DNA from 3 places in the Labrys sedimenti genome. Region 1 is predicted to be linked to each of the others. Evidence: riboswitches for the same ligand, from Rfam matches in the RefSeq annotation. Region 1 holds a riboswitch; each other region holds the start of a gene.

Region 1 (4,298 bases):
ACTGCGACACGCCGCAGATGTTGGAGATCGTCGCCGTCGGCGCGATCGCCATGGTGTTGGAATTGCGCATGCCGACCGTCTTCACGCGCTGGCGCAGCCCATCCCAGGCCAAGGTAGAGCGCCTGTCGAAGTTGGCGCCCTCGCGCGTTTCGGCCAGCAAGCCCACCGAGTCGATCGGCAGGATGCCCTGCGACCACAGCGAGCCGTCGAAGCTGGGATAGCGTCCGCGCTCGGCTGCCAGATCGACAGAAGCCGAGATGGCGTGGAACGACACCGCTTCCATGCTCTCGTCGGCGAAGCGTACGGCGGCATCGGAGGCATAGGGCAGGCGCAGGCTCTGCAGGGCGTCCTGGAAACCCATGATGCCCAAGCCGACGGGCCGGTGCCTGAGGTTGGAGCGCCGCGCCTCGGGAATGGTGTAGAAATTGATGTCGATGACGTTGTCGAGCATGCGCATCGCCGTCGTCACCGTCGCCTTGAGCTTGTCGAACATCAGCCCGTCGGCATCGACATGGGCGGCGAGGTTGACCGAGCCGAGATTGCACACGGCCACCTCGTCATGGGAGGTGTTCAGCGTGATCTCGGTGCACAGGTTCGAGGAATGCACCACGCCGATGTGCCGCTGGGGCGAGCGGATGTTGCAGGGATCCTTGAAAGTGATCCAGGGATGCCCCGTCTCAAACAGCATGGTCAGCATCTTGCGCCACAGGTCCAGGGCGCGGACCTGCCTGAAGACCTTGAGCTCGCCGCGCGCGGCGCGCGCCTCGTGCGCCTCATAGGCGGCCTTGAAGGCGGGGCCGTAGAGATCGTGCAGGTCCGGCGTTTCGTCGGGTGAGAACAGGGTCCAGGGACCGTCCTGTTCGACACGCTCCATGAACAGGTCAGGCACCCAGTTGGCGGTGTTCATGTCATGGGTGCGGCGGCGATCGTCCCCGGTGTTCTTGCGCAGATCGAGGAACTCCTCGATGTCGACATGCCAGGTCTCCAGATAGGCGCAGACCGCGCCCTTGCGCTTGCCGCCCTGGTTGACGGCGATGGCGGTGTCGTTGGCGACCTTGAGGAAGGGCACCACGCCCTGGCTCTCGCCATTGGTGCCTTTGATATGGGCGCCGAGGCCGCGCACATTGCTCCAGTCATTGCCGAGGCCGCCGGAATATTTGGCAAGCAGGGCATTGTCCTTCACCGCCTTGAAGATGCCTTCGAGATCGTCGGACACCGTGGTCAGAAAGCAGGAGGAGAGTTGGGCGCGTAGCGTGCCTGAATTGAACAGGGTGGGCGTCGAGGCCATGAAGTCGAAGGAGGAGAGAAGATCGTAGAACTCGATGGCGCGGCCTTCCCGGTCGATTTCGCGTAGGGCCAGGCCCATGGCCACGCGCATGAAGAAGGCCTGTGGCAGCTCGAAACGCGTGCCGCGAACATGCAAGAAATAGCGGTCATAGAGCGTCTGCAGGCCGAGATAGTCGAATTGCAGGTCGCGCTCGGGCTTGAGGGAGGCTGCAAGGCGGGCGAGGTCGAAGCGCCCGAGCTCCGGGTCGAGCAATTCGTTGGCGATGCCGATGCTGATATAATCGTGGAAATATTCGGCGTAGCGGCTCGCCATCTCGGCCTGCGTCGCCTGTTTGGGATGGCCTCCGACGAAGCTCAGCGCTTCGCGGCGCAGCTTGTCGTTGAGGAGCCGGGCGCTGACCTTGGCGTAATCGGGTTCCGTCTCGATCAGGGTACGGGCGGCGAGGATTGGCGCAAGCGCCAGTTCGTCCTGGCTGATGCCGTCATAGAGGTTGCGCTGGGTCGCGTTCAGCACCGTTTCGGCATGGGTGTCGGCAAGGCCTGCACAGGCCTCGCGCACCAGGGCGACAAGGCGCGTCTGGTCGAGGGGCTGCAAAGTGCCATCCGCCGTCTTCATGCGCAGGGCAGGGGCGGCGGCGACCTGTGCCTCGGCCTTGGCGGCGCGCTCCTGGGCCCGCTGTTCGCGATAGAGCACATAGGCGCGCGCCACCTTGTGGTGCTCGCCGCGCATCAGGGCGAGTTCCACCTGATCCTGGATATCCTCGATATGGAAGGTGCGGCCGGCATCGGCACGGCGGGTCAGGCCGGCGACGATCTGGGCCGTGAGCTCGGCGACGATGTCATGCACCCGGCGCGAAGCGGCGGCGCTGTTCCCCTCGACGGCGAGAAAGGCCTTGGTCAGGGCCACTGCGATCTTCGAAGCATCGAAAGGCGTGACGCCGCCATTGCGGCGAATGACCTGGTAGCCGGGTTCGGATGCCGGGGACGCCTTGTCGGCGCCGGTACCTGGAAAAGGCTTCCTTGTGGTCGTGGCAGTTTCGAGATCAAGAGACATTCGGCAAACCCCAATATGTTGGAGGCTTGGGCCGAGGAGCGCATTCCGCGCCGACGCAGGATGACGCGCCGCGAGCAAGGCGATCCGTCGGGGCACCCCGCCCGAGGAAACGATACGCATCCACAGGCAGGTCTCCTGGCTCGCGGGTCGTTGCGGACTGCCTGCCTTCCCGGGGAGGGTGGGGTAAACCCACCTCTCGGCCAGTGGCCAATCGACAGCCGCTCTCCGCTTACAGTTGCGGGGGCAGCCCCGGCTTTGCCCTAAGGCCTACCGGATTCCCTATTAGCGCCGGAGGCGAATCCGGCGACCTGTGAATACCGTATCTAGTATGCTTTGGTGCCTATCTGTCAATAGATGGTGTGTATCGCCCTTTTTTTCAATGGGGACAGAGTATGCAGGGGCACAAAATTCGTGCCCCGGCACACTTTTTCAGGCGGATGTCGCCGCCCGCGCCGGGGTGGTCTCCTCACGAAGTTGACGGGCGGCAACAACCATGTTGGCGAGAGCCGGCCGGACTTCCGCCCAGCTGCGGGTCTTCAGGCCGCAATCGGGGTTGACCCAGAGCTGGTCGCCGGCGATCCGTTCCTGCGCCTTGGTGAGGAGGTCGCGCATTTCAGCCACGCCGGGGCAGCGGGGAGAGTGGATGTCGTAGACGCCGGGGCCGATCTCGTTGGGGTAGCGATAGGCCCGGAACGCATCGAGCAGCTCCATTCTGGACCGGGCAGTCTCGATCGAGATCACATCCGCATCCAGGCCACCGACGGCATGGATGATGTCGTTGAACTCCGAGTAGCACATATGGGTGTGGATCTGGGTGGCATCGTCGACACCCGAGGAGGCAAGACGAAAACACGCGACCGCCCAGGCAAGATAGGCCTCCTTTTCGGCGTGCCTGAGGGGCAGCCCCTCGCGAATTGCCGGCTCGTCGATCTGGATGATGCGAATGCCGGCCTGTTCGAGATCCCCGACCTCGTCGCGCAAGGCGAGGGCGATCTGCCGGCAGACCTGCTCGCGTTCGATGTCGTCCCGCACGAAGGACCATTGCAGCATGGTGACCGGCCCGGTGAGCATGCCCTTGACGGGGCGCCTGGTGAGGGACTGGGCAAAGCGCGCCCAATCCACCGTCATGGGCCGGGGACGCGAGACGTCGCCATAGATGATCGGCGGGCGCACGCAGCGCGAGCCGTAGCTCTGCACCCAGCCGTGCCGGGTGAAGGCGTAGCCGGCCAGTTGCTCGCCGAAATACTGCACCATGTCGTTGCGCTCGAACTCGCCATGCACCAGCACGTCGAGGCCGATCTCTTCCTGCCAGGCGATGGCCTGCGCCGTCTCCTGGCGCAGGAAGCCGTGATAATCGGCATCGCCGATAAGACCCTTTGCATGGTCCGCGCGGGCTGTGCGCACGGCACTCGTCTGCGGGAACGAACCGATCGTTGTGGTGGGAAATGACGGCAGGCCAAGCCATTCCTGGGCGCGACGGCGTAGCGGGTAGGGATGCTGGCGTTCGTGCATGGCCGGTCTGATCGCGGCCATGCGATCGGCGACGGCCGGATTGTGTATACGATCGGATACACGGCGGGAGCCTGCGGCCGCGTCCGAGCTGCCAAGCGCTTCGCCGACGGCTTTGCGACCATCGACCAGCGCAGTCGCCAGAGTTTTGAGTTCGCCGATCTTCTGCACCGCAAAGGCGAGCCACTTGCCCAGCTCGGGGTCGAGTTCCGTTTCCAGCGCAAGGTCATAGGGCACGTGCAGCAGGGAGCAGCTGGGAGCCAGCACCACGCGATGCGCGCCGAGAGCCGCGACATCGGGCTCGATCCTGTCGAGAAGGGTGGTCAGGTCGCTGCGCCAGACATTGCGGCCGTCGATCACGCCTAGCGACAACACCTTGTCGGCGGGTGCTTCCTCGACCGCTCGCCCGAGCTGTTCCGGTGCCCTTGCCAGGTCGAGATGCAGGCCG
Region 2 (4,298 bases), on a different contig from region 1:
GATCCGGATGCCGATAGCGGATGAAGCATCCTCCCGCACCGTCGCGGATGACCTCGGCGGCGACACCGAAGACCGACTGGATGCGCACTGCCGTCAGCACCTCCGCCGGCGGACCGATCGCCTCGATCCGTCCTGCCTGCATCAGCGCGACCCTGTCGCAGAACATCGCCGCATGGTTGAGGTCGTGCAGGGCCGCCACGACGGTGAGATTCTGGCGATGCACCAGATGCAGCAGGCCGATCTGGTGGCCGATGTCGAGATGATTGGTGGGCTCGTCGAGAAGCAGGATCTCGGGCTGCTGCGCCAGGGCGCGGGCGATGTGCAGGCGCTGGCGTTCCCCACCGGAGAGCGTGTGCCACAGGCGACCGGCAAGGCCGGTCATGGCAACCTCCTCGAGCGCGAGATCGACGATGGCGTCATCCCGGCTCGACAAGGGCGTGAAAGCTCCCAGATGCGGCGTTCGCCCAAGCTCCACAGCCTGGCGGGCGGTAATGCGCTCGGCCGTCTCCGCCTGTTGCTCGACCAGGGCGATGCGGCGCGCGACTTCGCGTCGAGCAAGACCGTGGAGCGGGCGGCCCGACAGCAACACCTCGCCGCCCTGTGGCCGGCGAATACCGGCCAGCAGAGACATCAGGCTGGTCTTGCCCGAACCGTTCGGGCCGATAATGCCCAGCAATTCGCCGGGCTGGACCTCCAGCGACACCCCGTGCAGGATCGAGGCCCCGCCTGCCGACCAGGACAGGTTGCGCGCCGACAGGCTCATGCCGTCGCCTTTCTCTGGCTGAGGATGAGGGCAAAGGCCGGCGCTCCGACCAGGGCCGTGATGACGCCGATCGGCAGGACCTGGCCGGGAATGATGATGCGGGACAGAATGTCGGCGACGATCATGAAGACGGCACCGATCAGGGCGCAGGCCGGCAGCAGGCGCCCATGGCGCACGCCGACCACCATTCGCGCCGCATGGGGAATCACCAGGCCGACGAAGCCGATCGATCCGACGATGCTGACCATTACTGCCGTCATCATCGCCGCGATGCCGACGAGTACGACATAGGCACGCCGGACGGAGATGCCGAGGGATGCTGCCGACTCCGTGCCGAAGGTGAAGGCATCGAGCGCGCGCGCATGCCAGAGGCAGACCAGCAGCCCCATGGCCGTGACCGGCAGGGCAAGCCAGACATCCGGCCAGCGCACCCCCGAAAGATTGCCGAGCAGCCAGAACATGATGCCCCGCGCCTGTTCGGCATTGGCCGCCTTGGTGACGATGAAGGAGGTCAGGGCGTTGAAGAGCTGGGACCCGGCGACGCCGGCCAGGATCACCGCGCCGGTGCCGCGGCCCGAGCGCATTGCCAGCAGGGCGACGAAACCGAAGGCCACCAACGCGCCCAGAAAAGCACCGAGCGGCATGCTTAGAAATCCTGCACCGATGCCGAGAATGGCGACCCCGACCGCGCCCGTCGAGGCGCCGGCCGAGATGCCGAGCACATAGGGATCGGCCAGGACATTGCGCAGCAGGGACTGCAGCACGACGCCCGACAGCGCCAGGGCCGCGCCGCAGCAGGCCGCGACGACCGCGCGGCTCAGCCTGTAGTTCCACACGATGCCTTCATCAATGCGATCGAGGGCGTAGCCGGCGCCCCACAGACGGTTGGCCGCCGTCTTGGCCACCACGTCCATCGGAATGGCCGTCTCGCCGATGGCGGCGCCCAGCCAGAGCGCCAGGACGAGCACGGCCAGGGCCAGCAGCCCGATCGCCAGCAATCGTGTGACGGGGCGATTCATCTCAGCGCTTCAGGCCAAAACGCTGGACGGCATCGGCGAGCATCTCGATGCCGTCGACGACGCGTACGCTCGGCTGCATGGCCTGGACGTCCATTTCCACGACATGGCCCTGCTTGACCGCCGGCATCAGGCTCACCACCGGATCGGTCTTGAGGAAATTGAGCTTGACGGCGATGTCGTCGGCCGGATAGCGGCGACGATCCATCCGGCCGGCGACGATGATGGTGGGGTCGGCCTTGGCGATGGTCTCCCAGCCGACGCTCGGCCACTCCTCCTCGCTCTCCACGACGTTCCGGACACCGAGCACGGACATGATATAGCCCGGCACGCTGTTCTTGCCGGCCATGTACGGATCGACATCGACCTTGGCGCTCGAGAACCAGAAGGCAGCGGAGACCTTGCCGTCGCCGGCAGCGATCTTGCGGCGGGCGGCTTCCTCGCGTGCCTTGAGGTCCGCGACGACCTTCGCCCCGCGCTCCTGCACGTCGAAGATCTCGGCGAGTTCCCTGATCTCCTGATAGACCAGATCCATGGTGAAGAGGGTACCGCGCGTGCCGTCGCCACCGCCGGAATTGTCCTTGCCGACGCAATCGGCGGGCGAAACATAGGTCTGGATACCCAGTTCCTCGAACTGCTCTGGCTTGCCGACGATGCCGCTGGGCCCGACATGCCATTGGAACTGGGCCGTCACGAGCTCCGGCTTCTTGCCGATCACGCTTTCGAAGCTCGGATCATTGTCGGCCAGGCGCGGAATCTTGGCATTGGCCTCCTCGTATCCGGGCAGTACGGGGCCGAACCAGACCGCCGTCCCGGCCACCTTGTCGGCAAGACCGAGCAGATAGAGGACCTCCGTGCTGCTCTGCCCCACGGAAACGACGCGGCGCGGCGCATGATCGAAGGTGACGGTGCGGCCGCAATTGGCGAGCTTGAGGGGATATTTCGTTGCCTGCGCCGCCGCCGGATCGATACCCGGCGTCAGGCTGAAGCCGGCGGCAAGCGCGACGGCAAAGCCGAACCAGCGGGCCTTATTCCTTGAAAAGGTCATGATGTTCTCTCGTTCGCGATGGAAATGACCGTCTTCGGCGCGGCCGAAGACGGGTAAACGGCCTCAGGCCAGGGCGTGGCAGAGGGTTCGACGACGCGAAGCGGAGGGAACAGGCGGGCGACAGCCCGGACGTGCGGGAAGATAGGTCACAATGTCTCCTGTTCCGGGCATCCCCGCCCGTGACATGGGATTGATCGAGATGACGGCAGGTTTCCTGGCTCGCGGACGTCGACCTTGCATCTGCCTTCCCATGGGAGACCCACAGTGGCATGGCGCCTTTCGCGCCAGGAGGATGCTCGGCAATCCGCCTACAGTTGCGGGGGCAGCCACGGCATGGGCTTTTAAGGAAGCCGAACCGTGTTCCCTATTACTCCCGACGGACTTGCATCCGACGGGAACCGTCAACGCCACAGTTACCGGGGTGTCGCCAGCGCGGTCAAGCGAATATGCAAAGCATGCATCGGCCGATGCCGGGCGCTGCCTTCCTGCTTCAGCCCGCGTCTGTCGCCGCCTGTACGCGGCAGGCCAGGAACCCCTGTTCAATCACGTCCCTGGGCAGATTGCGGCCGATGAAGACCAGGCGGCTCCGGCGCTCCTCCTCGGGCTTCCAGGGGCGCTGATGGTCGCCTTCGAGCAGCATGTGCACGCTCTGGACAACGAAGCGCTGGGGATCGCCGTCAAAGGCGACAATCCCCTTCATGCGCAGCATGTCGGTGCCGAATTGCTGCACGATCATGTCGAGCCAGGGCATGAACCTGCCGGGGTCGAGCGGCTCGCGGGACACCAGGGCGAAGCTGCCGACATGATCGTCATGCTCGTGCTCGTGGAAGCCCTCGAGGAAATCGGGCTCGGCTTCGAGGATGCGGTCGAGGTCAAAGGCGCCGCGGCCGAGCACCTTGTCGAGCGCGATGTCGCAACGGCGGGTCTGGTGGAGGGTGGCTGTGGGATTGATGCGACGGATCCGCTTCACCACCCGGTCGAGTTCCTCCGCCGTGACCAGATCAATCTTGTTGAGCAGGATCGTATCGGCGAAGGCGAGCTGCTCCTGGGCCTCATGCGCGGTCTCGATTTCGCCGAGCAAATGCCGGGCGTCGACCACGGTGACGATCGAATCGAGCCGGACCCTGGCGCGCACGTCATCGTCGACGAAGAAGGTCTGGGCGACCGGCGCGGGATCGGCCAGCCCGGTCGTCTCGATCAGGATGGCATCGAAGCGGTCGCGCCGGCGCATCAGGCCCTCGATGATGCGGATCAGATCGCCGCGCACCGTGCAGCAGATGCAGCCATTGTTCATCTCGAAGATTTCCTCGTCGGTATCGACGACGAGATCGTTGTCGATGCCGACTTCACCGAACTCATTGACGATGACGGCATATTTCCTGCCATGGCTCTCGGTCAGGATCCGGTTGAGAAGCGTGGTCTTGCCTGCCCCGAGATAGCCGGTGAGGACAGTGACGGGGGTCTGCGGCAG
Region 3 (4,298 bases), on a different contig from region 1:
CCGCTTCGACTGGAACGGCGACGGCATCATCGACGAGCGCGACCATATCGGCGCCGCGATCTCCGACCTCGACGATGCCGGCAAGCCCAAGCCCTTCATCGTCGCCTTCGACACGGCGGACGCCAAATGGTTGCGCGGCTATTGCAACTTCCTGATGGCCCTGACCAAGACCCTCTTGTCGCACGACATGTCGCGCAGCTGGGACGCTGGCTTCGGCAGCCTGTTTCCGCGCCCCGTCAGCGGCCTTGCCAAGGCCAATGGCGCTGAAGACGGCGACGGATTGGGCATGACGCTGTTCGGCACCAGCAAGCGCGACACCGACGCCATCGCCGACCTGATCAGCCTGGTGCATACCATCGACTGGCCGGTGGCCGACAAGGCGATGTGGCTGGAAGTCCGCGGCCATTTCAAGACGGTAATCCGGCTCAACCGTGAGACCTGGGCGCTGATCGGCAAGGAGACCGACGACGATCACGAATGGCTGCCCGGCCCGCGGCAGAAGAGTGGCGTCCTGCCCTCCCTCGAAGTAACGCAGGAGCGTATCGACTCATGGCTTGCGCTGCTCGGCCAGGTCGAGCAGGTGCTGGACGGCAAGTTGCTGATGCCGCATTGGCGTTTCACCAAGGGCGTCAATCTCGCCAGGGTCTTCGAGCAGCCCGGCAATTTCGACCTGGTGCTGTGGATCACCGGCCCGGGCGCCCTGCCCTACCTCGACGATGGCAAGGTGATGGACGCCGAGGCCTGGGGACAGGCCACCCGCATCTTCGGCGGCGACGTCGCGAGCTACGCCTTCTACTTCAATTGAGCGAGCGCCCGGCCGCGGCATCCGGCGCCAGAAGGTGCCGCTTCAGCCGGACGATCGCCTCGCGCTGCAAATCGCTGGCCTCGCCATAGGCATTGGCGACCTTGCCCAGCATGTCGACGAGTTGCTGGCGCTCGGACAGGGACAGGCGGGCGCGGAAAAGCGGCACCAATTCCTCGGCGACCGGCGTGAACACCCGGCCCCGGTCCGTCAGCAGCAGGGCTTGCTCATAGACACGCTCGCGGTCGTCGATACCGAGAGGGTCCGCCATCAGCGCGAGGATCGTGTTCCGTTCGGCCTGGGTCAGCAGACCATTGGTGCGCACGAGCTGGATCATCAGGACGACGGCGGCAAGCCTGGGATCGTCGATGGTCTTGAGAGAAACGCGCTCGAGCGCCTGCGGGCGGACGGTATCGGCGCCGCGGTCGAGCGGGAGGGGAACCACCTTCGGCCCGGCCTCGAGCCGGCGGGCAGCCGCCGGCTTGCGGGCCTTGCCACGCAAAAGCCAGAACAGGCCGACTACAACGGCCGCGAAAGCCCCGATCAGGATCGCCCTCGGCCCCTCCAGCAGAACCAGGCTGGCGATCAGCAGCGCGATGATCCAGATCGCATTCTTACGCAGGAAATCCATCGCCCGTGTCATCCGATCGGGACGGCGCTTATCTGCGCCGGCCACTCCAAAGCATTTTGCGCTTTGCTCTATGAAGCTGCATCTCCCATAGCGGCCCGCATGGCGGCGAGCAAGGGATGGTCGGGCTGCCGCCCGTCCCAGCTATCGAAGCTCAGTACGGCCTCCGGTGGCAAACGCTGGCGCCAGCCCTTCACCTCCAGCTCCGGCCGGGCATAGGCTTCGTGCACATAGCCAAGACATAGATAGGCGACCGGCACCACGCGTTCGGGAATGCCCAGCGCCTCGCGCAGGCGCATGGGATCGACGATACTGACCCAGCCGACCCCGACGCCCTCGGCCCGTGCCGCAAGCCAGATGTTCTGCACCGCGCAGACGGTGGAGTAGCGGTCCATGGCCATGTCATGGGTGCGGCCGAGCACCACGGGTCCGGCCCGGTCGGGATCGCAGGTAATGCACAGATTGACCGGGGCATCGACGATGCCTTCCAGCTTCAGCGAACGATATTGCGCCTGCCTCTCAGGCGAGAACATCGCCACCGCCTCGGCATTGGCCTCTTCGAAAAGGGCCTGCACCTTGTGGCGGGTCTCGGGGCAGCGCAGCACCAGGAAGCTCCAGGGCTGCATGAAGCCGACCGAGGGGGCGTGATGCCCGGCGAGCAAGATGCGGGCGAGGACGTCGTCCGGCACGGGTTGCGAACTGAACTGGCTGCGGACATCCCGCCTGGTGAAGATGGCGCGATAGACGGCTTCGCGTTCGGCCGGCGAAAACGGACCCGAAGGCGCAAGCGCCTGCTTGGAAGGCTCCATCGCTGTTCCCCTTACGATGGCAATCGCCGCGCCGTCCGCGCACGCCGATCTATCGCCTCCGGCCGGTCTTCTGACTTGGGATCCACCCATCCGGACGCCTTCCCCGCAGAGCGAGTGGCCTGAAACCTGCCCGGATAGTCCCCCTTACAGCGTTGGGCACGTCGCGGCTTCGAACCGCGTTCCCGATTCTCCCGCAAGCGGGCACCGAAGGTCTTGCGGATGTAGCATGGGAGGTGGCGGCTGCCCAGCCATCCGGGACGTCGATGCCAGTCGGCCGGCGGCGAAGTGGACAGGGTGCGGGCTTGTGGCCTAGAATCGTCGGCTAGGCTCTCGGGCAATCAAGCATCCTGGCAATCGCGCAATGAACAAGATCGACCTCAAACGACGCGCCGGCGATCAGCCCGATCCCCTGGAACAGGCCAATCCGGTGCGCCTCGGCACGCGCCTTCGCCTGGCGCGGCAGACAAGGGGGCTGACGCTGAAGGCCCTGGCGACGGCCGCGGACTGCTCGGAAAGCCTCCTGTCCAAGATCGAGAATGGCAAGGCCTCCCCTTCCCTGCCCATGCTGCACCGCCTGGTCGAAGTGCTGGGCACCAATATCGGCTGGATGTTCGAGGAGACGGACAGCGAGGAGGGCATCGTCTTTCGCGCCGGCACGCGCCCGCTGATCTCGCTGGACCCACTCCGGCGCGGCGAAGGCATTTCGCTGGAACGGGTGATCCCCTATTCCTCCGGCCATCTCCTTCAGTGCAACATTCACCACATCGAAGCCGGCGGCGAGAGCGCCGGGCCGATCCAGCATCAGGGCGAGGAGGTCGGCTATGTGCTGGCCGGAACCGTGGAGCTGATGGTCGGCGAGCGCACCTTCAAGCTCTCCGTCGGCGACACCTTCGTGTTCAAGTCGGAACTGCCGCACTGGTATCGCAACACCGGAACGGAGCGCGCCAGCATCTTCTGGGTCAACACGCCTGCCACTTTCTGAGGAAACCTCGAGGAGCAAATAAGACGCTTCTGTCATTCCCGGCGCCGCCGCAGGCGGCGGGAAGGGAATCCAGGGGCAAAACGGAGCCCCTGGCTCTGGTTCCCCTTCCCGGGGCCTCTGGCCCCGCCGGGGATGACAGAAGCGTTTCTTCTCTAGCCTCTTCAAAGCTCTCCGCCGTCGGCGTTTCAAGAATCCCTGAAACCGCCATTCAAGTAACTTGACATGAATTCAAGTCTCTTGAATGATGCGGATGTCAGAACTGAGAATGAGCCCGACACGGGCCATCCATGAAGGGAACTGAAATGCGGCTTTCAAAACATCTCGCCGGTTGCGCGGCAGCGGCAGCCCTGACGCTGTCCCTCGGATCGGTGTCCGCTCTGGCCGACACCTTCGCCCTGGTCACCATCAACCAGCAGGCCCTGTTCTTCAACCAGATCAACGAAGGCGCGGAAGCCGCCGCCAAGGCAGCCGGCGCCAAGCTCGTCATTTTCAACGCCAACAATGTTCCGAGCGCGCAGAACGACGCCATCGAGAACTACATCACCCAGAAGGTCGACGGCATCATCCTGATCGCCATCGACGTCAACGGTGTGAAGCCCGCCATCACCGCCGCGAAGAAGGCCGGCATTCCCGTCATCGCCATCGACGCCCAGATCCCCGACGGAGACAATGTCTCCTTCGTCGGCGTCGACAATCTCAAGGCGGGCGAGGACATCGGCAAATTCTACGCCGACTACGTCAAGTCCAAGCTCAACGGCACCGCCAAGATCGGCGTGGTGGGCGCCCTCAATTCCTACATCCAGAACCAGCGGCTGGATGGCTTCAAGAAGGCGGTGACGGCCAGCGGCCTCAAGGTCACCTTCCTCGATACCGTCGACGGCCAGAACGTGCAGGACGTGGCGTTGAGCGCCGCCGAGAACCTGATGACGGCCAATCCCGACATGACCACGCTCTATGCCACCGGCGAACCTGCCCTGCTCGGCACCGTCTCCGCCGTGACCAGCCAGGGGCGCACGGACGGCGTCAAGGTCTTCGGCTGGGACCTGACCAAGCAGGCCATCGAGGGCATCGACCAGG

The links. Region 1 has a riboswitch for cobalamin ahead of U1R88_RS00735 (ribonucleoside-diphosphate reductase subunit alpha). Riboswitches for the same ligand answer to the same signal wherever they lie in the genome.
Region 2: another riboswitch for cobalamin. It lies ahead of U1R88_RS10170 (ABC transporter substrate-binding protein); the one in region 1 lies ahead of U1R88_RS00735 (ribonucleoside-diphosphate reductase subunit alpha).
Region 3: another riboswitch for cobalamin. It lies ahead of bluB (5,6-dimethylbenzimidazole synthase); the one in region 1 lies ahead of U1R88_RS00735 (ribonucleoside-diphosphate reductase subunit alpha).

Annotation. Positions count from the first base shown of each region.
Region 1 is NZ_JAXOUF010000001.1:154,515-158,812, forward strand. It holds gene U1R88_RS00735 (ribonucleoside-diphosphate reductase subunit alpha) at 1-2,341, opposite strand, end outside; cobalamin riboswitch at 2,450-2,668, opposite strand; gene metE (5-methyltetrahydropteroyltriglutamate--homocysteine S-methyltransferase) at 2,771-4,298, opposite strand, start outside.
Region 2 is NZ_JAXOUF010000002.1:804,744-809,041, reverse strand. It holds gene U1R88_RS10180 (ABC transporter ATP-binding protein) at 1-763, opposite strand, end outside; gene U1R88_RS10175 (FecCD family ABC transporter permease) at 760-1,782, opposite strand; gene U1R88_RS10170 (ABC transporter substrate-binding protein) at 1,784-2,827, opposite strand; cobalamin riboswitch at 3,015-3,245, opposite strand; gene U1R88_RS10165 (CobW family GTP-binding protein) at 3,318-4,298, opposite strand, start outside.
Region 3 is NZ_JAXOUF010000002.1:343,476-347,773, reverse strand. It holds gene U1R88_RS08080 (hypothetical protein) at 1-805, shown strand, start outside; gene U1R88_RS08075 (TerB family tellurite resistance protein) at 798-1,433, opposite strand; gene bluB (5,6-dimethylbenzimidazole synthase) at 1,502-2,239, opposite strand; cobalamin riboswitch at 2,283-2,463, opposite strand; gene U1R88_RS08065 (cupin domain-containing protein) at 2,601-3,221, shown strand; gene U1R88_RS08060 (ABC transporter substrate-binding protein) at 3,524-4,298, shown strand, end outside.